DNA from 3 places in the Paraburkholderia sabiae genome. Region 2 is predicted to be linked to each of the others. Evidence: predicted binding sites of a transcription regulator. Region 2 holds the regulator's gene; each other region holds the start of a gene.
What was found. Region 2 encodes FliA, which starts transcription of late flagellar genes. Its sites were predicted from a motif close to CTAAAGTTTNNNNNNNNNNNGCCGNTA; they were not measured.

Region 1 (7,524 bases), on a different replicon from region 2:
ACGCCCTATGACCGCAAGCTGCCAGCCACCAAGCGAGATCATCAAGCCGCCCGAGAACAAGGCGCCGCCCGGCGCGTGCGACTGCCACATTCATATCGTCGGGCCGCGCGAGCGCTTTCCGTTGAGCGAAAGCCGCGCTTATACGCCCGCCGACGCGTCGCTGCGCCAGTACGAGCATGTACAGGAAGTGCTCGGCACGCAGCGCGTCGTCATCGTGCAGCCGAGTTTCTATGGCACCGACAACCGCTGCACACTCGATGCCGTCGCGCACTTCGGTGTGCAGCGCAGCCGCGCGATCGTCGTGATTGATCCGGAGATCAGCGATGGGAATTTACGTGAGATGCACGACGCCGGCGCGCGGGGCGTGCGCGTCAACCTCGTAACACCGGGCGGTCCGCCCATCGCGCATCTGACGCAACTGGCGGAGAGAATCGCGCCGTTTGGCTGGCACACGCAGATCTACGCGAACGGCGAGGACCTGCCTGATCTGCTGCCGATTCTGCGCCGCTTGCCTACCGAAGTCGTCATCGATCACATGGGACAGATACCCGCTGCGTGGGGCACTGCGCATCCCGCTATCACCGCGTTGCGTGCATTGCTCGATGGCGGACGCGCGTGGCTCAAGCTATGCGCGTATCGATGTTCGAACGAGGGCTATCCGTTTCGCGATACCGATGCGCTTGCCACGTTGCTGGCGCGCGTCGCGACGGAGCGCTGCGTGTGGGGCACGGACTGGCCGCACCCGAACCTGGAAGGTACGCTCCCCGACGACGGCGAACTGCTCGATGCGCTGATGCGCTGGGCGCCGTCCCGCGATGCGCAGCAGCGTATCCTCGTGGATAACCCCGCGGCGCTTTATGGCTTCGCCACGTCATGAGCCCTGTTATCGAATGAATCTGGAGACGAACATGCTGAGGGAACAACAGATGCCGTCCAACGTGAAGTCGACAGTATCGGACGTGGAATGGAACACACGCGTCGATCTGGCCGCGTGCTATCGGCTGATGCCGTATTTCGGCTTGAGCGATCTCGTGTACAACCACATCACCGCACGTATTCCCGGCGACGACACGCGGTTGCTGATCAACCCGTATGGCTTTATGTATGAGGAGATCACGGCGTCGAGCCTGATCACGATCGATATCGACGGCAACGTGCTGTTCAATCCGAACGAGGGCACGTATGGCGTGAATGCCGCCGGTTATGTGATCCACAGCGCGGTGCATGCAGCGAGGCATGACGTGAATTGCGTGATTCACACGCATAGCCGCGGCGGACTTGCTGTGTCGGCGCTATCGTGCGGACTGCTGCCGCTTACGCAAACGGCGATGCGTTTTAGTCCCGTCGCGTATCACGACTATCAGGGCGTCGCGATCGATCTCGAAGAGCGCAAGACGCTCGCCGAAGACCTCGGTAACGCCGAAGCGATGATCCTGCGAAATCACGGATTGCTTGTCGCGAGCGCGTCGATTCCGCAAGCCTTCAATGCCATTTACTGGCTCGAAAACGCGTGCCGTGCGCAGGTTGATGCGATGGCGTGCAATACCGACCTTCATTTGCCGCCGCAGGACGTCATCGACAAGACCGCGCATCTCTACAAGCCGGAAACACGCCGCCCTTATGGCGAAATGGAATGGCCTGCAATGCTGCGCTTTCTCGACCGGCGGGATCCGTCGTATCGGAACTAGCGCGGCGCAGTATCAGTACGGCCGACGATGCGATTCAGCGACGATTTCGCAGACTTCGAGGTGAACACGCCACGCGTCGACCAGAAATTCGCGTACGCGGGCAAAGAAACCGCCTTTGGCGGCGGGCGTCGTGGCAGATGCGTAGTTCATTGCAGACTCCTTTTGCAAACTGATTAAGGGTTAGTGCCTAGGTATTAACCCTATAGTACACCCGTTCATGGTGCATTGCAAAATAAACTGCGAGTCTGACTGCAAGAGGGCGCGCCCTGCCCCCAAAAACCCTCGGCCGTTCAGGGCTACGACCGGGGAAAACCGTCCCGACTCCACGGCTTACGAGGACGCTAAAGGATCGTCGGGAACGGTGTGCGCAGTGCTGCTGAAAGCCTGATAGCCCCTTCACTGGCGGGCACAACACTGAGGCGGCGACGTACGGAACGCCGCTGCCTCAGTTCAAACGATCAACCAGCGCGATTACTGGAGCAGCTTGAGAACCTGCTGCGGCATCGAGTTCGCTTGCGCGAGCACCGAGATACCAGCCTGTTGCAGAACCTGAGCCTTCGACAGGTTCGCCGTTTCCGTCGCGAAGTCCGCGTCGGTGATCTGCGAACGTGCTGCGCTCATGTTCGTTGCTTGCGTGTTCGTCGTCGAGATTGCAGCCTGGAACGTGTTCTGCGTTGCGCCCAGCGTTGCCTGGAACGTGTTCACGCTCGTCAGAACCGTGTCGATCGTGCTCATTGCTGCCTGAGCGCCCGAAGCCGTCGAAACCGACACGCCGTTGACGCCGAGGCTCGTCGCGTCCCACTTCTGCGAACCGAAGTTTGCCGTGATCTGCTGGCCGTTGAACGCGCCGATCTGGAAGTTGACGGAGCCGATGCCGTTCAGCACTTGCGCGCCGTTGAACGTCGTTTGTTGCGCAACACGCGTGATTTCGTTCAGACGCGTCGACACTTCCGACTGGAGGTTGGCCAGTGCGTTCGAGTCGAGCGAGCCGTCGCCTGCTTCCACTGCCAGCTGGCGAATACGTTGCAGGTTGTCGACGACCGATTGCAGTGCGCCGTTCGTGGTTTGCACCATCGAAATGCCGTTGTTGGCGTTGGCGGCACCTTGCGTCAGTGCGTTGATCGACGCCGTTTGCGTCGTCGAAATCGCGAGACCTGCTGCATCGTCAGCAGCCGTGTTCACACGCTTGCCCGACGACAGACGGTTGATTGCTTGCGACAGTGCGCTTTGCGAACCCGACAGGTTGTTTTGTGCGGTCAGCGAAGCGATGTTGGTGTTGATGTTCAGCATTTCTTTCCCCAATTCAGATTGCCGTCCACTTGACGGCAACAAGCGGTGCCATCCGATAGCACGATCAAGCTTGCTTCAAGGATTACGGCTGGAATCTCCGTACCTTTACCGCTGCGTTGCATTTTTATTTCTGGGGACGCAAGCGGAAGAATGAGGGGACAGAATCACTCGTTCTGCGGCTGTGAGCGCTGTTTGCAGAAGCCACAGCGCTCACCCAATCCTTCTTTTTCTTAACTCGACTGTTTCGCCGATGACGTCGCTTTCGGCATCGCGCCGCTCTGCACGAGACGCGCATCTTCCTGCGTCACAGCGCCCACGTATTTCCAGCCGTCGGGCAGCTTCACGAACGTGTAGCCCGTGGGCGTATCGACATAAACCGTGAACACGGGCGAGTCAGCCTTTGCCTCCGAAACCGCTTGCGCGTGCGACAGCATCGGCGCGGCGAGCAGCAAGGCGGCAAAAAGTGACGAGAAAATCGGCTTCATTCCACACTCCTTTAGACGTTAAAGCGCCGCGCATGATATCCGATCGTTCGCCGCGCTATTTCTGTGACGACCATTACAAATATTGAAGCACGACCGGATTGTCGCGTCCATAATTTTGTTATGATCGACATAGAATTCAGTTTTCGTGATTTGACGACAATCGGTCGATGGGAGCGGAGATGGAGCCAGCCAGTTTGGGCGAAGCGAAAGGACGTGGCAGGCCCAGAGCATTCGAACGCACCGCCGCGCTCAGGAGCGCGATGGATCTCTTCTGGGCAAAGGGCTTCGACATGTGCTCGATGTCGGATCTCGTCGACGCCATGGGCGTCAACTCGCCCAGCATCTACGCGGCGTTCGGCAACAAGGAAAGCCTCTATCGCGAGGCAATCGAGCTATACGTGCGTGCCGAAGGCGGCGCGGCGCTCCGGAAGTTCGAATCGGGCGTTACGTTGCGCGAAAGCCTCGAGACCATGTTCGAGACGAGCATCGATCTCTTCACAGGAGGACAGCGCTCTCGCGGTTGCATGATTTTTCTCGGCGGCGCGGGGATCGGCGCGGAGCACGTCGAGTTGCGCAACTTCCTTCAGGAGTTGCGGCTGAAGGTTGCCCGGACGGTCGAAAAGCGCCTGAAAAAAGCCGTCGAACAAGGCGAACTCGTCCATCACTCGGACGCTGTAGCGCTGGCAACCTTGTGCATGTCGGTGTTCTGCGGCCTGTCCGTCCAGGCCGCCGACGGCGCCAGCAAACGCAAGCTGCGTGCCGGCGTTGCGCAATTGCTGGCGATGATTCCTTTCAATGAATGAGCAAACGTCCGGCATCGTCCGTCGCCAGGCTTTTTTGCATTACAGCGGCCACAGATTCGTTTAACCCAGTAGATGGCCGCTGGTCCGTCGTCGAAACAGGCTGCCATTCGGTTGCGCGACCCGAAACGATCCGTGCTGCGGCATCGCTCGCGCGTTGCGCGAGCAGTGTGCTCGATAGGTAACGGAGGAGTTATGTTAGACGCTGATTCCATCAAGCGTGTCTTCCCGCGCTGCAAATCGCCTCACGCATGGGCAAACAGTCTGAATACCGCGCTGCCGAAGTTCGGCATCAATACGCCGGATCGTATCGCCAGCTTTCTTGCGCAGACGGGCTACGAGTCGGGTCAGTTCAACAACCTCGAAGAGAACCTCAACTACAGCGCCGCCGCGTTGATGCGGGCGTGGCCGAAGCGTTTTCCGAATGAAGCAGCGGCCCAGCCTTATATCAACAATCCGAGAAAACTGGCGGATTTCGTCTACGCCAACCGGATGGGCAATGGCAACGAGCAAAGCGATGACGGCTATGTCTTTCGCGGACGAGGGCTCATCCAGCTCACCGGGCGCAGCAATTACGCAGCGGTTGCAAAAGTGATCGATGCAAAACTTCTCGAACAGCCGGATCTTCTCGTGCAGCCCGACTATGCCTGTTCAAGCGCCGCGTGGTATTGGCAAAGCCGCGGCCTCAACGAACTGGCGGACGACCGCACGGACGATAACGACCTCGAAGACTTTGCGGAAATCACGCGTCGCATCAATGGGGGAACGATCGGCATCAAGGACCGGTTCGCGTTGTACAAGCAGGTGATCGCCGTGATTCACTGAACGGCTGCGGCAAGCGCGCATTCAATGGTAAGTGGTCTTCGACGACTGCAGCTTCGTCAACACGCCACCCTTGAAACGGAACCAGCCCTGCGAGCTTTGCATCACGACTTCATCGTCTTGCCAGAACACGCGCTTCACTGCGATACGCGTGCCCGTGCGTTGCACAAGTGGCGGACGGTGGCGAAAGTCGTATAGCGTCAGGCCGGAATCCGTCTGCACCAGCATGCGCGCGACAGTCTGATTCGTATTGCCGATATCGTCGAAATGCGTGAGCGTGCCGGCGCTGAAGCGATCGAAACTTTGCTTGTCGAGCATGCCGACGAAATCGCGATCGGACCGCACGAATTGCAGTTCGCCCGAAGGCGTGACGAGCGGACCCGGCGCATTGCTTTGCGCGCGAACGCAAGTCATGAAACAGGAGGTGACGAGAGCTGCGACGAACAGTCGTTTCATGTTTTCCTTTGGAGAGAGCGGCGCTTCGAACGATATTTTAATCGCGCCGCAGCGATGCCCGGTGTGCGGGCATCGCCTCCATAGTTCGCATCGTCTATCGGAAACCGTAGACAAGTACCTTCTTCCCTTCAAAGCCGATCTGCACCGCTTCCGAGCACGGATTGCCGCATGTGCCGTCGACAGTCGGCGGTGCCGCGGCGAACGGGACGGTTTCGCTCGACATCTCTCCCATGACGACCGTGCCGTCGCCGGAAACGGCTATCTGCACCGTGAGCGTCACGCCGGCCGGCGCCGCTTTCGTTCCATAGTTGATGACCATCGTGCCCGTGCAGTCTGAATTCACCTTATACGTGCCGAACTGCACGTTGTTGAACGCGCCGTTCGATTTCGGCAGGCCGCCGATGTTGCCCGCGTCGTTACGCGTAAAGTTGCCACGGCCATCGAAGTCGACGATCGCGACATCGTTGATCAGGAGCCGCGACTTCGCGTAGTGAACCAGCCCGTCGGTGCCGATGATGCCGAGGATTTCTCCTTGCGCGCTGAATCCGTAGGGACCTTTCAGTGTTTCGGTGGAACATGTAGGGCCGTTCGCCAGCGCGCTGCCGCTCCACCACAAGAGGACGGTTGCCATGGCCGTCACACAGATCGAAGGTTTGCTCTTCACGTTCATCTCCTTGTCATCGAACACACATGCGTTTGCGCAGGTGCATGTGACTCGCACGCACTCGCAACATCCATAGTGGAAAGAACCGGGAGCGTGTGCCATCGAGAGAACATGTAGAAATCGTTAACCGCGCCAGGCGAGTTGCCGCTGAAGTACGGATTCGGCGGACTCTCCGACCAGTTCCCGATAGGTCGCGGGCGCGGTCGCGCCTTCCGTATTGACGAGCAAGATGCGGGAAGCGCCATCGAGGCCCACCTGTCTCGACCACTGCGGGTTCTGCAGCAACACGATCAGACCAGCGAGACCCGCTACGCCCGACTCGCCCGCGACGATCGGTGCGTCGATATCGCTGCCGGCCGCGAGGATGCGCATCGCGTGGACGGCATCGTCGTCGCCGATGGTCATGAAGTCGTCGACGGCATGCTGCAAAAACTTCCATGCAAGCGGCGAAGTTTCGCCACAGGCGAGCCCGGCCATCACCGAGTCGACCGAACCCGTTGCACGCGCAGCGCGCCCTGCCAATGCGCTCTGATAGAGACAATCGGCCTGCTGCGGTTCGACGACGATACATCGCGGACGATGCTCGCCATGAAACTCCCACAGGTAACTGACCAATCCTGCCGCAAGACCACCGACACCGCCCTGCACAAAGACATGCGTGTAAGCCGGCTGTTCTGGTTTGCTATCGCTCTGCTCGACGATCTCCGCTGCAATCGTGCCGTAGCCCTGCATCACATCGCGCGGGATGTCTTCATAGCCGTCATAAGACGTGTCGGACACGACGTGCCAGCCGTTCAACGAAGCGAGACGCGCGGCCTCCTCGACCGACTCGTCGTAGTTTCCCTTTATCCGCACGATTTCCGCGCCATACGCGGCAATGGCCTGCTCACGCTCGACGCTGACATTCGCGTGCAGCACGATCACGCAACGGCATCCGAGCGTTTGCGCGGCAGCAGCCAGCCCTTTTCCGTGATTACCGTCGGTAGCGCTGACAACCGTGAAATGCGTCAGCAGATCGCGATAGCGCGCATCGAAAAGGCCGCGCGCATCGAGACCATGATTGGGCCACAGCCGCTGAATCAGGCGCACCAGCGCGATGGGCGCACCCAACGCCTTGAAGCTGCCCAATACGGAACGCGTCGACTCGTCCTTGATGCTGATGCTGCCGACCTTGAGCCTCGCTGCGAGCCCAGGCAACTCGCGCAACGGCGTCATTCCAGGCGCGATTTTGTCCCAGCAGGAAAGCCATGCGCGGCTTTCCTGCGCCTTATCGATGCTGAGGATCTCCTTCAGCGCAGCGGGATACGACGTGCGCGTTG
Region 2 (7,524 bases):
TCCCCTTCTGTTCTCTACCGGACCGGTGCCTTTTGGTGCCGGTTTTGTTTTTTGGGTTTTCGGTTTTTGGTTTTTGCCTTTGCTTTTGCTGGCATCCGCGTTGACGTATCGGTTTGCTAGCGTTGCCCCTGTGCGGGGCGGCACCTACTTTTCTTTGCAGCGGCAAAGAAAAGTAGGCAAAAGAAAGCCGCTTTGAACCTCCAGTGCCTGCCAGGATAACGCTGCCGCGTGCCGCGGTTGAGCTATTGCGTAGCGACGCCAACACCCCGTAGAAAGCCCGCAGTCAACCGCGCACGGCGCGAAAACCCACACACAGTCTGGAGCACATACCGCCGCCATTGGACCGACGGCAGACGGACAAAAACAAGCCGACCGAATGTGCTCCAAGTGGATGTCATCTTTCCTGCCGCGCGCGCCCGACTGCGGGCTTTCTACGGAGTGTTGGCGTCGCTGCGCGACAGCTCAACTGCGGCATGGCCCAGCGCGAACCTGGCAGGCACCGGAGGTGTGAAGCCGCTTTCTTTGGTTACTTTCTTTGCGGCGGCAAAGAAAGTAACTGCCGCCCCGCACAGGGGCAACGCTAATAAACCAAAACGATAGAGCGGATGCCAGCGAAGGCGAAAGCGAAAGCAAAAGCAAAGGCAAAGGCAAAGGCAAAGGCACAAAAACAAAAAGAGCCGACCTAAAAAAAGATCAGCTCTTTCGAAGAAAAGAAGCAACAGCGAACGACCCGAGAAAGCCGCCCGCCGGGCAAAGAAAAAACCTTAGCTAGTCTCAGCCGAAGCCCAGGCCTGCTCGCGCAAGCGAGTCCTCAACCGAGCAACAGCCTGCGAATGCAACTGACAAACGCGAGACTCGCTCACTTCCATCACAGCTCCAATCTCACGCAGATTCAACCCGCGCTCATAGTAAAGCGACATGAGGAGCTTCTCCCGCTCGGGCAACCGGTCGATCGCCTCGACCAGCGCACCGCGCAGCGACTCATCCAGCAACGCCGACAGCGGATCCGAATGATCGACGCAATAACGGTCGAGGAACGGCTCGTCATCCGCCGAACGATCGAAGTCTTCGTAGTAAATCAGCTGGCTGCCGTGCAGATCCTGCAGCATCGACTGATACTCGTCGAGCGGCATCTTCAGATGCTCGGCAATCTCCGTCTCGCTCGCCGAACGGCCCAGCGACTGCTCGACCTGATGCACGGCGCTTTCGACCTCGCGCGACGTGCGGCGCAAGCTACGCGGCAGCCAGTCGTTGCTGCGCAGCTCGTCGAGCATCGCGCCGCGAATCCGCTGGCTCGCGTACGTCTCGAACTGCGCGCCCTGGTCTTCCTTGTAACGGCTCGCCGCGTCGAGCAGGCCAATCATGCCGGCCTGAATCAGATCGTCGAGATCGACGCTCGCCGGCATCTTGGCGACGAGCTGCAAACCGAGACGGCGCACCAGCGGTGCGTATTTCGTCAAAACGTCGGCTTGCGAAATTTTTCCTTGAGCGTTGTACATCGTGCTCCCCTTATCCTTGCCCTCAGGCGTGCTGCGCAGACGGTTGATCGGCGAATTGCGCCGTAGTTACGGTCGTCCGCGGCACGCCATGCGTCCGTGACGAAATCGCTGGCCGCATCGGCCAGTACTGCAGTTCGGCTGCGATATGACGGAAATCGCGCGCAGCAGGTGCCGATGGGAAAGCATCGACGACACAACGCGACAAATCCGTGGCTCGCGCCATCAAAGGATCGGCTGCAACGCAGCCGGCATCTTCCAGCGACACAGCGAGATAACGCCCCGCCACGCCCGCCAGATTTTCAAAAGCGGTGTGCGCATCGGCCACGCTCTGCACGTGGTTCACGAGCACACGAAACTGCGCAATCGCATGCGCGAAGTGCAAACGCTTCATGCACGCATACGCATCGGTGATCGCCTGCGCCGCGACGCGCGTCACGACCATCACGTCGTGGGACTGCATCGCCAGCGCGGACAGCGAGCCTTCGCGATCCACCTGCGCGTCGATCAGCACGACATCGGCCGGCCCGCTCAGCACCACGCCCATCTGTTCCGGCGTGCAGCTTTCGCGATTGCCGCGCGATGCTGCGAGCACCGCGAAGCCCAGCGCGTGACGGCCAGCCGCCTGATCGAGCGTCATCTCGCCGCGCATCACCGCGGCGAAATTGCCTGCGCCGCGCACGCCGCCCAGCATCGCGCTCACCGAGCGCTCGCCGAGCGACTCGTCGATCACGAGTACGTCCTTGCCCTGCTCCGCGAGCGCGGCGGCGAGATTCACCACCGTCGTCGTCACGCCCACGCCATGCGAGCCGCCAGCGACGGCCACGATCCGCGAGCCGGAGCGCGCCAGCAGGCGCCTCAGTCCTTCAGCCTGATCCAGCACGAACTTATCCAAAGCGAACCTCGTGCAGATCGGCGGTCGAACGGGCCGACAGGGCCGACAGCAGCGCCGGCACGTCCTCGTCCTGCGGGACGAACGGCGAGTTGTCGCGCGGAATGCAGAAGGCGCTCTTGATCAAAAATTTCTTCGTGGCGACGTACAGGTTCTCCGGCACCTTCTGTCCCGTCGATACGTAATGCACGGGCAGCTTGTAGCGGATCACCGTGTCGAGCACGCTGCCCAGATTGGTCGCTTCGTCGAGCTTGGTCAGGATGCAGCCGGCGAGCGGCTGCTGGTCCGGCGCGTTCTGATACGCCTGCACGACTTCGTTCAGCGTGTCGCCGTGGCTCGTCGCGTTCAGCAGCAGCAGGCGCTGCACGGGCTGACCGGCGCGACACAGCATCGAGATCTGGTCGGACACGAGGCGATCGCGCTGGCTCATGCCGATCGTGTCGATCAGCACGATGTGTTTGTTGCGCAGTTCGGAGAGCGCGAGCGTCAGGTCGGCGCTGTCCTTTACGGCATGTACCGACACGCCGAGAATCTTGCCGAAGATGCGCAGCTGCTCATGACCGCCGATCCGGTAGCTGTCGGTGGTGAGCAGCGCGACCTTGCTGGCGCCGAAGCGCATCACGCAGCGCGCCGCGAGCTTGGCCGTGGTCGTGGTCTTGCCAACGCCCGTCGGGCCCATCAGCGCAAACACGCCGCCGCGCTCCATCAGCGCGTCTTCGTTTTCCATCACGGGCACGTTCGATTCGAGCACCGTCTTCACCCACTCCATGCCGTCTTCCATGCCTTCGACTTCCGGCAGGTTGTCGATCACCATCTTCACCAGTTGCGCCGAGAAACCGGCTGCGAACAGATGCTTGGTCAGCGTGGCGTGCGTCGGGCTGCGGCGCTGGCGGTCGGCCCACAGCAGGCCGGCGAACTGTTCTTCCATCATGCCGCGCATCGCGCCGAGTTCCTGCATCACGGTCTCGTTGACCATCTGCTCGATGCGCGACTGGATCGAATCCGTCAGCGCGGCGGCGACCTTCGGCGTGATGTCGGCGGCGCCGCTCTTGCGGCCGTCGCGGGTGTTGATGTCGCTCGCGCCTTCCGCCACGGTCGGCACGATGTTGTTCTTCTGCGCGGCGCGGCGTGCGGCGACCTGCGCGGCTTCGCGCGCCCAGTCGGGCTTCGCGTCTTCCCTGCTGGCGTCGACGGGTGCGCCCAGACCACGCGCAACTGCAGCGGCGGGCGTCATCGTCGGATTGGCTGCCGGAACCACGTCCTTGGCCGCGATGCGGCGCGCGTGATCGATCAGCCACGGATTCGTTTCAGCCATCGTGCGCTGGCGCACGGGTGCTTCGGGCATCGCGGGCGCGGCCGACTTCGCGGCGGCGGCAGGCGCTGCGGGGAGTTCGCTGCGTGCTTCTGCGCGCAGTTCAACGCGCACGTCATCCGTTGCGCGTGCGGCGGGCGCTTCGGCTGCTGCGCTCGCGGCGGCGGCCGCTTGCGGCTCGGCCTTCTCTTCGCTCGCGGCGGCCATGCGCTCCGTGCCTGCTTCCGGGCTCGCGCCGAACACCGACGAGAACACGTCAGGCATTCCGCTCGCATACGGATTGACCGACATCGACGGCGCGGACGATGCGGTGGGCGCCATCAGCGCACGTGCGCCGCCTGCTGCTGCGTTCATGCCGACGCTGGCTGCTGCGTTAGCGCCTGCTGCGGCGCCTTCCTGGCTGCGCGGCGTAATTGCGCTCAGATCGCTGTCGGCCACGGCGACGATTTCGACGGTGCCGTCTTCGTTGGTGCGATTCGACAACACGACTGCATCGGAGCCCAATGCCTCACGGACGAGACGCAGTGCGTCACGACTCGTTGCACCGACAAATTTGCGAATGTTCAAGCTGATTCTCCGATGAGCTACGCGGACCGGCGACATACCGTTTCCCGATGAGATGAATTATTGCGAAAGACGTCCAACCACCATCGGGCAATAAAGACGGTGAAACGCTGGCAATTCAGGCATTCGGTGCACATGCAACGGCCCGAAACCTCGGGAATTTTGACCGGCGGGCAACGCCGCGCCGCGCCGCACAACGCGCGCAGCCTTGTGTATCAAGGCCCCGTGCGCGCTCCAGTGAAAAAGGCCGGCCGCGAGATGCGGACCGGCCTTCGGGAAACCAGACGCGGATGAAACCGCGCGAGAGAGTCGCGCGGCGCTCAGTGCGCGCCGATTAGTGCGCGCCGATCACGTTCACCACGCGCACGTGCCGCGTATCAGGCACTTCCGCATACGACAGCACCTTGAGTTGCGGCAGGCTGCGCCGCAGGAAGCGCGCGAGCATCGCACGCAGCGAATGCTGGACGAGCATCACCGGCGTGAGGCCGAGGTTCTGCTGGCGCGTCATCGCCTTCTGCGTCTCCATCAGCAGCGTGTTCGCGAGGCCCGGCTCGAGTCCGGGATTGACGCCCGTCGCGAGCGCCTGGGTCAAGAGCCGCTCCAGATTCGAGTCGAGACCCATCACCTGAATGTCGCCGTTGCCGGGGAACCACTGCTGCGTGATCGCGCGGCCGAGCGCGAGGCGCACGGCGGCCGTCAGATCGTGCGGATCGGTGATCTTGCCGCCATGTTCCGACAGCGCTTCGAGGATCGTGCGCATGTCGCGGATGGGCACGCCTTCCTCGAGCAGGTTCTGCAGCACCTTCTGCAGCGTCGCGACGGGCAGCATCTTCGGCACGACATCGTCGACGAGCGGCGCGGCGTCCTTCTGCATGCGCTCGATCAGCGCCTGCACTTCCTGGCGACCGAGCAGTTCCGCAGCGTGCGTGACGACGAGGTGGTTCAAATGCGTCGCGACGACCGTGCTCGAATCGACCACCGTGTAGCCGTACACCTGCGCCTGTTCGCGCAGATTCGTGTCGATCCAGATCGCAGGCAGCCCGAACGCGGGATCCGTGGTCGGCGTGCCTGGCAGCGCGGCCGTGACCTGGCCGGGGTTGATCGCGAGCCACTGGCCCGGATACGCCTCGCCGACACCCACTTCGACGCCCTTGAGCGCGATCCGGTAACCGTTCGGCCGCAATTCGAGGTTGTCGCGGATATGAATGACGGGCGGCAGAAAGCCGATTTCCTGCGCGAACTTCTTGCGGATGTTCTTGATGCGCTTCAGCAGTTCGCCGTCCGAGTTCTTGTCGACGAGCGGGATCAGGCGATAGCCGACTTCGAGGCCGAGCGCGTCGATCATCGTCACGTCGTCCCAGCTGGCTTCCGTCGCTTCCGACGGTGTGAGCGCCTGCGGTGCGACTTCGGCGAGCGCCGTCGACGTCTTGCTCTGCGCTGCGCGCTTTTTCATCGTGCGGGCAAGCTGGATCGCGCCGCCGCCGAGCAGCAGAAACGCGAAGTGCGGCATGCCCGGAATCAGGCCCATCAGCACGAGAATCGAGCCCGTGATCATCAGCACGCGCGGATTCGTGAAGAGCTGACCCGTCAGCTGCGTGCCGATGTCTTCGTCAGTCGCGACGCGCGACACGATCACACCCGCTGCCGTCGAAATCACGAGCGACGGAATCTGTGCGACGAGGCCGTCACCGATGGTCAGCAGCGTGTAGGTCTTGCCCGCGTCGGCGAAATCCATGCCGTGCTGCACGACACCGACAATCAACCCACCGATGATGTTGATCACCATGATCAGCAGACCGGCGATCGCGTCGCCGCGCACGAACTTGCTCGCACCGTCCATCGAGCCGTAGAACTCGGCTTCCTGCGAGACTTCCATCCGGCGCTTGCGAGCCTGATCTTCGTTGATCATGCCGGCGTTGAGGTCGGCGTCGATCGACATCTGCTTGCCGGGCATCGCGTCCAGCGTGAAGCGCGCGGACACTTCGGCGATACGCCCCGCGCCCTTCGTGATCACCATGAAGTTGATCACCATCAGGATCACGAACACGACGATACCGACCGCGAAGTTGCCGCCCACGAGGAAGTGGCCGAACGCCTCGATCACCGCGCCCGCCGCGCCCGGGCCCGTGTGGCCTTCGAGCAGCACGATACGGGTCGACGCGACGTTCAGCGACAGCCGCAGGAGCGTCGAGAACAGCAGCACGCTCGGGAAGGCCGCGAAGTCGAGCGGCTTCATCGTGTACATGCTGACGAGCAGCACCATCACGGACAGCGCGATATTGAACGTGAACAGCAGATCGAGCAGGAACGCCGGCAACGGCAGAATCATCATGCCGAGGATCATGCAGATCAGAAGCGGGCCCGCCAGTGCCCGGAGGTTGGTGCCGTTCAGCGCCTCCGGCCGTCGTGAAAGGAAACCTGCGCGGGCGTTCATGCTGATACTCCATTACTTTGATTGTCGCCACCGAGTGCATCGGCGGCTTCCTGGTCGGCGTCGTCATCCGACACGCCGCCCTTGTCCAGTTCCGCCGGAACGTCGAGTTCCGTCGGAGCGACAGGCGCAACGCCACCGTCTTCCTTGAAGCGGCGCAGTTGATAAACCCACGCGAGCACTTCCGCGACGGCGCCGTACAGCGCGCCCGGAATCTCGCGATTCAATTCGACGTTGTGATACAGCGCACGCGCGAGCGGCGGCGCTTCGAGCAGCGGCACGTTGTTCTCGACGGCCAGTTCGCGGATGCGCGCGGCCACGAGGTTCACGCCCTTTGCGACCACCTTCGGCGCGCCCATCTCGCCGTCCGAGTACTGCAGCGCGACCGCGAAGTGCGTCGGGTTGGTCACGACGACGTCGGCCTTCGGCACGTTCGCCATCATCCGGCGACGCGCCATCGAGCGCTGCTGCGAGCGCAGGCGCGCCTTCACGTGCGGATCGCCTTCGCTTTCGCGATGCTCGCGCTTCACTTCTTCCTTGGTCATGCGCAGCTTCTTGTGGAAGTGCCACAGCTGGTACGGCACGTCCATCGCCGCGAGCAGGAACATGCCCGCGACCGTCATCGCGCAGCACACGGCGATCAGATGGCCCGCGTTCGCGAGCGCGACGTGCGGCGGCTGCGTGGCGAGCGCGAGGATGTCCTCTCGGCGATGCCAGATCGACAGCCCGCCGATCAGCCCGACCACGATGATCTTCGCCATCGACATGCCGAGCTGGATCCAGCCGTTGATCGAAAAGATGCGGCCGAGACCCGAGATCGGGTTCAGGC
Region 3 (7,524 bases), on a different replicon from region 2:
TCATCGATCAATGCGCGCGCGGCGGCGTCGAATGCACGCTGCAACGGTGAACGTTGTGCGGCATGTTTCGCCGACACTTCGTTCGATGCGGCATCGCTCTCTGCACTCGACGCGATACCCGTCGCGCCGTCGATGTTGACACGTCCCGCGCCCGGCCATGTCGCGACCTTCGTCGGCGCATCGAGCAGCGCAAGACGCGCATCGTCGACACGCATCACGGAGATCGAACAGCCCGGCATGTTCAGCGCGGACAGCAGCGTGCCACACCATGCGCGTTCGATACGCAGCCCGCGCTCGCGCAACCCATTCATCGCAGCTCGTGCGACGACGGCCAGTTCCATCGGCGTCGTCGCGCCGAGCCCATTCACCAGCAACGCGACGCGCTCGCCGCTCGCGAATTGCAGATCGTCCGTGATAGCCGTGAGCAGTGTGTCCGTGAGTTGATCGGCGGGCATCGGCTTCGTGCGTTGCACGCCCTTTTCGCCGTGGATACCGAGTCCGAGTTCGATCTCGTCATCGGCGAGGCTGAAGCTCGATTGCTGCGTCGCGGGCAGCGTGCAGCCATCGAGCGCGACGCCCATCGTGCCGATCGCATCGGCGGCGCTGCGCGCGATGGCCGCGACATCCGAAAGCGTCTTGCCGGCCGCGGCCGCCGCGCCCGCAATCTTGTGTACGAACACGGTTCCGGCAATCCCGCGACGACGTCCGCGTTCGACTGTGTTGCGCAGCGAGACATCGTCGGCGACCACGACGACTTCGACGGGAATGCCTTCGGCGCGCGCCAGTTCCGCCGCGAGCCCGAAGTTCAGTCGATCGCCCGTGTAGTTCTTCACCACGAGCAGCGCGCCGTTCGGTCCCGCCGATGCGCGGATCGCGGCGAGCACGGCGTCCGTCGACGGCGACGTGAACACTTCGCCGCACACGGCGGCAGCCAGCATGCCCTCGCCCACATAGCCCGCGTGCGCGGGCTCGTGTCCGCTGCCGCCGCCCGAAATGATCGCGACAGGGCGCGAGTGCGGCTCCGGCAGATCGCGTCGCACGACGACATTCGCATCGCGCAGCAAGGCGGTGTCGGGCGCGAGCATCGCAAGACCTTCGAGCATCTCGCGCACGACGCGCGACGGATCGTTCAACAGCTTCTTCATGGCGATGAACCTCGGGGATTTCGGATGACGGTTTGAGCGAATGGGCCGCACGCGACCCAAAGGTGTAACTCTATCCGCAGCGCGCGGAGGGCGCATGCGCAGAATCAGTTCGGCGAATCGGACGCGCCATTCGCCTTGATGAAGTCGACGAACGCGCGTAACGGCGCAGGCAGATGACGCCTGCCCGGATAGTAAAGAAACGGCCCTGAAAAGCGTTGCCACCACGGCTCGAGAATCGGCTCCAGCGCGCCGCTGTCGAGATGCGGCTTCAGCATGCCCTCGAACAGATGAATCACGCCGACGCCCGCCAGCGCCGCGCTGACGGCAAGCTCGATGGCGGCGCCCGGCCTCACCACGAGCGGCCCCGACGGATCGAGCCGCACCACTTCACCGTCGCGCTCGAAGTCCCACGTCGGCATCGCGCCGCCCGCGAACTGACCACGCAGGCAGGCATGTTCGAGCAAATCGCGCGGATGCTCGGGCCGTCCGTACGTGTCGAGGTATTCACTGGTCGCCGCTGTCGCGAAGCGTTGCACGCGCGGGCCAATCGGCATCGCGATCATGTCCTGCTCCAGCCGCTCGTCGTAGCGGATGCCCGCATCGCAGCCGATCGACAGCACATCGACAAAGCCGTCTTCGACCACGACTTCCACGCGAATGTCCGGATACGTCTTGAGGAACGGCGCGACGATGGACGGCAGCACGATGCGCGCCGCGCTCGACGGCACGTTGAGCTTGAGCGTTCCGCTCGGCTTCTCGCGGAATACGTTGAGGACGTCGAGCGCCGCTTCCATTTCGCTGAAGAGCGGCGTGAGTTTTTCGATCAGCCGCTGGCCCGCTTCCGTCGGCGCGACGCTGCGCGTGGTCCGATTGAGCAGCCGCAGGCCGAGCTTCGTTTCGAGGCGGCGCACGGCGATGCTCAGGCTCGATGCGGAAACGCCGCTCATGCGCGCCGCGTCACGGAAACCGCCGGCGCGCGCCACCGACACGAAAGCAGCAAGGTCGTTGAGTTCCATGGACGCATTGTTCACGATTTTCAACAGCCCGTACACTTTAGATGCCTTTATTCAACAGCGCAATCGGCTCACACTGTCGTTCATCGTCTACCAAGGAGCACGCAATGCCGAACGTCAATCCCGCCGACACTTTCACGCTGGCTGGCCGCCAGGTACGCCGCATGGGCTACGGCGCGATGCAACTGGCTGGCCCCGGCGTATTCGGCCCGCCAAAGGATCGCGACGCATGTATCGCGGTTTTGCGCGAGGCCGTCGCGTCGGGCGTCAATCACATCGACACCAGCGACTTCTACGGGCCGCACATCACGAACCAGCTGATTCGCGAAGCGCTGCATCCGTATTCCGCCGATCTGACGCTCGTCACCAAACTCGGCGCGACTCGGGGCGACGACGGTTCGTGGCTTGCGGCGCACGAACCCGACGATCTGCGACGCGGCGTGCACGACAACCTGCGCAATCTCGGTCTGGATGCGCTCGATGTCGTGAACATCCGCATCATGGGCGATATTCACAGGCCCGCCGAAGGCTCGATCGAGAAGCAGGTGACGGCGCTCGCCGAGATGCAGCGCGAAGGGCTCGTGAAGCACATCGGTCTGAGCAACGTGACGGCGGCGCAGATCGAAGAAGCGCAACGTATCGTCGAGATCGTGTGCGTGCAGAATCACTACAACCTCGTGCATCGCGAAGACGATGCGCTCGTCGCGCAACTCGCGACACAAGGCATCGCGTATGTGCCGTTCTTCCCGCTCGGCGGCTTCACGCCGATTCAATCGTCGGCGCTGTCCGATATCGCGCGTGCATTGAACGCGACGCCGATGCAGGTTGCGTTAGCGTGGCTGCTGCATCGCTCGCCGAACATTCTTCTGATTCCCGGCACGTCGTCGCTCGCGCACTTGCGCGAGAACATGCAGGCCGCGCAACTGCGTCTCAGCGATGCCGTGCTCGCCCAACTCGATGCGATCGGACGTGCAGGCGAATAAGCTGCCTGCAACGTGCATCCCGTTCACACCACACGGGATGCACGCGACGCGCCTTGTTACTGCAGCAGCTTGAGAACCTGCTGCGGCATCGAGTTCGCTTGCGCGAGCACGGAAATACCTGCTTGCTGCAACACCTGGGCCTTCGACAGGTTCGCCGTTTCCGTCGCGAAGTCAGCGTCGGTGATCTGCGATTCGGCGGCGCTCATGTTCGTCGATTCCGTTTGCGTGGTCGAAATCGCGGCCTGGAACGTGTTCTGCGTGGCGCCCAGCGTTGCCTGGAAGGTGTTGACGCTGGTCAGCACATTGTCGATGGAGCTCATCGCGGCTTGCGCGCCCGACGCCGTCGCCACGCTCAGGCCGCTGATGCCGAGCGAACTCGCGTCCCACTTCTGCGAGCCGAAGTTCGCGGTAATCTGCTGACCGTTGAACGCACCGATCTGGAAGTTGACCGAGCCGATACCATTGAGTACCGACTGACCGTTGAACGTCGTTTGCTGCGCGACGCGCGTGATTTCCGTGAGACGCGTCGACACTTCCGATTGCAGGTTGGCGAGCGCGTTCGAATCGAGCGAGCCGTCGCCTGCTTCGACAGCGAGCTGGCGAATACGCTGCAGGTTGTCGACGACCGATTGCAGCGCGCCGTTCGTGGTCTGCACCATCGAAATGCCGTTGTTCGCGTTGGCCGCGCCTTGCGTCAGCGCGTTGATCGAAGCCGTTTGCGACGTCGCGATCGCGAGGCCGGCCGCATCGTCGGCGGCCGTGTTGATGCGCTTGCCCGACGACAGACGGTTGATCGCCTGCGAGAGCGCGTTTTGCGAGCCCTCCAGATTGTTCTGCGCCGTCAACGACATGATGTTCGTATTGATGTTCAGCATTTGAGCCCCTTTCGGATCTATATCAAGGATCGACATAAGCGGCGCTGCGACTTATTCAATGCTTTGCGTCGCCGCTCGAAGGGGTTTACGACGTCTCCAAATATTGCTTTAGGTTTCCATTTGGAATACCTGCTTTCCATACGCGTATTGACAGGATGCAAATCGAAGCGTTTTTTCGTTCACATATCATTGATTTTTATCGATATTCAATGACACAATTCCATTCCTTCCGTTTCATCATCACGTCATTACAAATGGAATACCTCGAATAAACGTGTTACGAGTAATTACGTAATGTTGATTACTCGACGAAAGCAAAAGCCGATAGCAGCACGCTTAATGCTGACGTGGTAATAACTTTGACTGACAACTCTTTTGACGTGCAGTGTGTGAAACTTTCAGCGCAGAAAACCTTCGGACCGTCGCGCAGGACTCGCGATTAGCAGCACGATTGTCGCCACGCAAAAGGCAGCGCCCGCATAAAAAGTCGCCGATGCGCCGACCGTGTCCCACAACGCGCCGGCGATCACGCTCGACACCAGCGTCACCAGTCCGCTCAGCAGATTGAAGATGCCGAACGCCGTGCCGCGCAAATGCGCGGGTGCGCTATGCGACACCATCGTCGCGAGCAGGCCTTGTGTCATGCCCATATGCAGCCCCCACAACGCGACGCCTACGAGCAGAACGCTCCAGTGCACGGCATGTGCGAGCACGACATCGGAGACGGCAAGAATCACGAGGCCTGCAATCAGCAACCTGATATGACTCATCGAATCGGCGAGCTTGCCGAGCGGGTATGCCGATAGCGAGTACACCACGTTCATCGCGACCATCACGAGCGGCACCAGCGCAACGGGCACGCCGCTGCCCATCGCGCGCAACACGAGAAAGGCCTCGCTGAAACGCGCAAGCGCGAATACGGCGCCAACCGCGACAACCCACCAGAATGCCGCGCCGAGTTGTCGGATGTTCTCGCGCTGGATCGGATTGATGCGCTTTGCGCCCGGCTCCCGCGCAGGCTCGTGGATGCCGACGGTCAGCAACGCGACAGCCAGCATGCCGGGAATCACGGCGAGCCAGAACGCGAGGCGGAAGTTGTCCGCCCACACCAGCATGATCGCGACCGCGAGCAACGGCCCGAGAAACGCGCCGACGGTATCGAGCGACTGCCGCAAGCCGAACGCAGCGCCGCGCAGATGCGGCGGGGTGACATCGGCGACGAGCGCATCGCGCGGCGCGCCGCGAATGCCTTTGCCGATGCGATCGATCACGCGGGCCGTCACGACGAGGCCGATCGTCGGCGCGAGCGCGAACAACGGTTTGCTCAGCGCGCCGAGTCCATAGCCCGCTACCGCGAGCCATTTGCGATTGCCGAGATAGTCGCTAAGCGCACCGGAAAAGATCTTGACGATAGGCGCCGTCGCCTCGGCGATGCCTTCGATCAAACCGATCGTCGCCGCGTTCGCGCCGAGGCTCGTCATCATGAACATCGGCAGCAGACTGTGAATGATCTCCGACGAGATGTCCATCAACAGGCTCACGCAGCCCAATACCCAGACGCTGCCGGGTATCTGTCGAAGCGTGCTGACGCGGGAGTTGCTCTGCATCCGTTCGTTCCTGCAAGCAAGAGACGATCAGGCCCAGTGAGCCCAGACCACGAGGGTGTTGAAGAGTGCGTGAGTCGATACCGTCGCCACGACGGGCGTGCCGCCTCGACGGGCTTCGATTACGAACACGGCGGCGAGCGTCGCGGAAGTCGCCGTCAGACTGATCGCGCGCCAATCGGTATAGCCATGACAAAGCCCGAAGACTACGGTCGATACGATCCCGGCAAAGTGCCATGAGCGACGCAGCAACCCGTGCAACAGCGTGATGATTCCCCACTGGAAGATCAGCGTTTCGTACAGCGGCGCAAGCACGATGGTGAAGAAAAGTTCGACCCATCTCGGATGACCGACGAATATATTCGCGACATGCGAGGGATCGCCGAAGACGCGCAGCATCACAGCCGCTATCGCGTACTGCCCTGCAAAGCTCGCGAGCGCGCCCGATACCACCAGTTGCCAGGTTGGCCAGGCAGCGACGGCTAAAACGGACCGGCGTCGAAGCGAACGTTCCAGCATGAGGCCGAGCCTCCCATGTCGAATGCGGGGTGGTCGAATGCGCGATAAAAGCATGCTGCAATCGAACTATTGTGTCGCGAGAGTTGGCTCGCCTCAAACACTTTCGCGCCTGCTGACAATGCTTATGAGCCTTCGACGTCCATGCAACAAGGCGACCCCGCGATGGCATAGTCGATGCAAGTGTGTGCGCCTACACCATGCATCAGGAGCACGCCATGTTCGCATACTTCTTCCTCGCGCTGCGCAAGCTGTTGGACCTCGCCGAACACAGCCGCCGCGACGCTTACCTCGCAGCGGCCGTCGACATGGTCGAACTCGAACGCCGTATGCGGCTGATGGATGGCAACGACTAGCCCGTCACAGCAGCCCGACCAGATTGCCTAGCGCCGCGGACGCATCGCCATCGCGCCAGCCCAACGCGAGATGCGCCCGCATCTTCGTGCCTTGCACGTCGACGTAACGTACGCCTTTCACCTGCACCTGCGCGATCGCGGCGGGCACGATGGACACGCCCAAACCCGCTGCCACCAGATTGATCACCGACGACACCTGCGGCGCAGGCTGCGCGAGTCGCGGACTGAAGCCCGCCTCGCCGCATGCTCGCACGATCTCGTCGTGCAGCGTGACGCCCGCCGGTCCCGGCACGAGCACGAACGGTTCGTCGGCTAGCGCCGTCAGCGGCAGGCGCTTTTTCGTGGCAAGCGGATGCGTCGACGGCAGCACGATCTTCATCGTCTCGTCGGCGAAGCGATGCATCTGAATGTTCTCCGGCGGCGTCGATCCGGGCCGGAAAAACACGGCGTCGAGCCGGTCGTCGAGCAGCCCTTGCAGCAGCGCAGGCGTGTTCGCTTCTTCCAGCGTCAGGTCGACGGTCGGATAGCGGTTCTTGAAACGGTGGATCAACGTCGGCACGACAGGATTGAACGCCGCCGACCCCGTGAAGCCGATCCGCAGCCGCCCCGTTTCGCCACGCGCTGCACGTTGCGCTGCACGTGTCGCGCGCTCCGCGCCCCCGAGCACACGCTGCGCCTCGATCAGAAAAGCCGTGCCCGCATGAGTCAACTCGGCGCCGTGAGGCGTCCGGCGGAACAGTTCGACGCCTAATTCGCGCTCCAGACTCTTGATCTGCTGACTGAGCGGCGGCTGCCCGATGCCGAGGTTTTCGGCGGCACGCGTGAAATTGCCTTCACTCGCAACTTCGATGAAATACCGCAGATGACGTAGTTCCATGTCAGTGCTCAAACGTATCGTGTTACGCAGTTTCATATATTGGACAGTATAGCGGGCGGGCACGACAATATACGCGTCACCGTCGAACGCCAGCACTGCTCCATGAACACAGACTCCGCTGTTGAAACGCCCGAGCGCGTCGAACCAACTCGCGC

Region 1: the regulator FliA is predicted to act here: its motif matches at 3,061-3,087, upstream of QEN71_RS36205 (flagellin domain-containing protein).
Region 3: the regulator FliA is predicted to act here: its motif matches at 4,102-4,128, upstream of QEN71_RS32410 (flagellin domain-containing protein).

Annotation. Positions count from the first base shown of each region.
Region 1 covers NZ_CP125296.1:1,509,410-1,516,933, forward strand. Annotated here, with positions in the region: gene QEN71_RS36190 (amidohydrolase family protein) at 8-877, shown strand; gene QEN71_RS36195 (class II aldolase/adducin family protein) at 909-1,688, shown strand; gene QEN71_RS36200 (hypothetical protein) at 1,701-1,838, opposite strand; gene QEN71_RS36205 (flagellin domain-containing protein) at 2,160-2,978, opposite strand; gene QEN71_RS36210 (hypothetical protein) at 3,209-3,463, opposite strand; gene QEN71_RS36215 (TetR/AcrR family transcriptional regulator) at 3,724-4,266, shown strand; gene QEN71_RS36220 (glycoside hydrolase family 19 protein) at 4,399-5,088, shown strand; gene QEN71_RS36225 (hypothetical protein) at 5,110-5,541, opposite strand; gene QEN71_RS36230 (hypothetical protein) at 5,636-6,205, opposite strand; gene QEN71_RS36235 (diaminopropionate ammonia-lyase) at 6,329-7,524, opposite strand, start outside.
Region 2 covers NZ_CP125295.1:6,413,754-6,421,277, forward strand. Annotated here, with positions in the region: gene QEN71_RS28940 (RNA polymerase sigma factor FliA) at 765-1,499, opposite strand; gene QEN71_RS28945 (MinD/ParA family ATP-binding protein) at 1,522-2,391, opposite strand; gene flhF (flagellar biosynthesis protein FlhF) at 2,384-4,267, opposite strand; gene flhA (flagellar biosynthesis protein FlhA) at 4,599-6,698, opposite strand; gene flhB (flagellar biosynthesis protein FlhB) at 6,695-7,524, opposite strand, start outside.
Region 3 covers NZ_CP125296.1:606,244-613,767, reverse strand. Annotated here, with positions in the region: gene QEN71_RS32425 (dihydroxyacetone kinase family protein) at 1-1,145, opposite strand, end outside; gene QEN71_RS32420 (LysR family transcriptional regulator) at 1,250-2,161, opposite strand; gene QEN71_RS32415 (aldo/keto reductase family oxidoreductase) at 2,266-3,141, shown strand; gene QEN71_RS32410 (flagellin domain-containing protein) at 3,198-4,016, opposite strand; gene QEN71_RS32405 (MFS transporter) at 4,415-5,623, opposite strand; gene QEN71_RS32400 (CPBP family glutamic-type intramembrane protease) at 5,651-6,139, opposite strand; gene QEN71_RS32395 (DUF3563 family protein) at 6,355-6,492, shown strand; gene QEN71_RS32390 (LysR family transcriptional regulator) at 6,497-7,369, opposite strand; gene QEN71_RS32385 (MFS transporter) at 7,472-7,524, shown strand, end outside.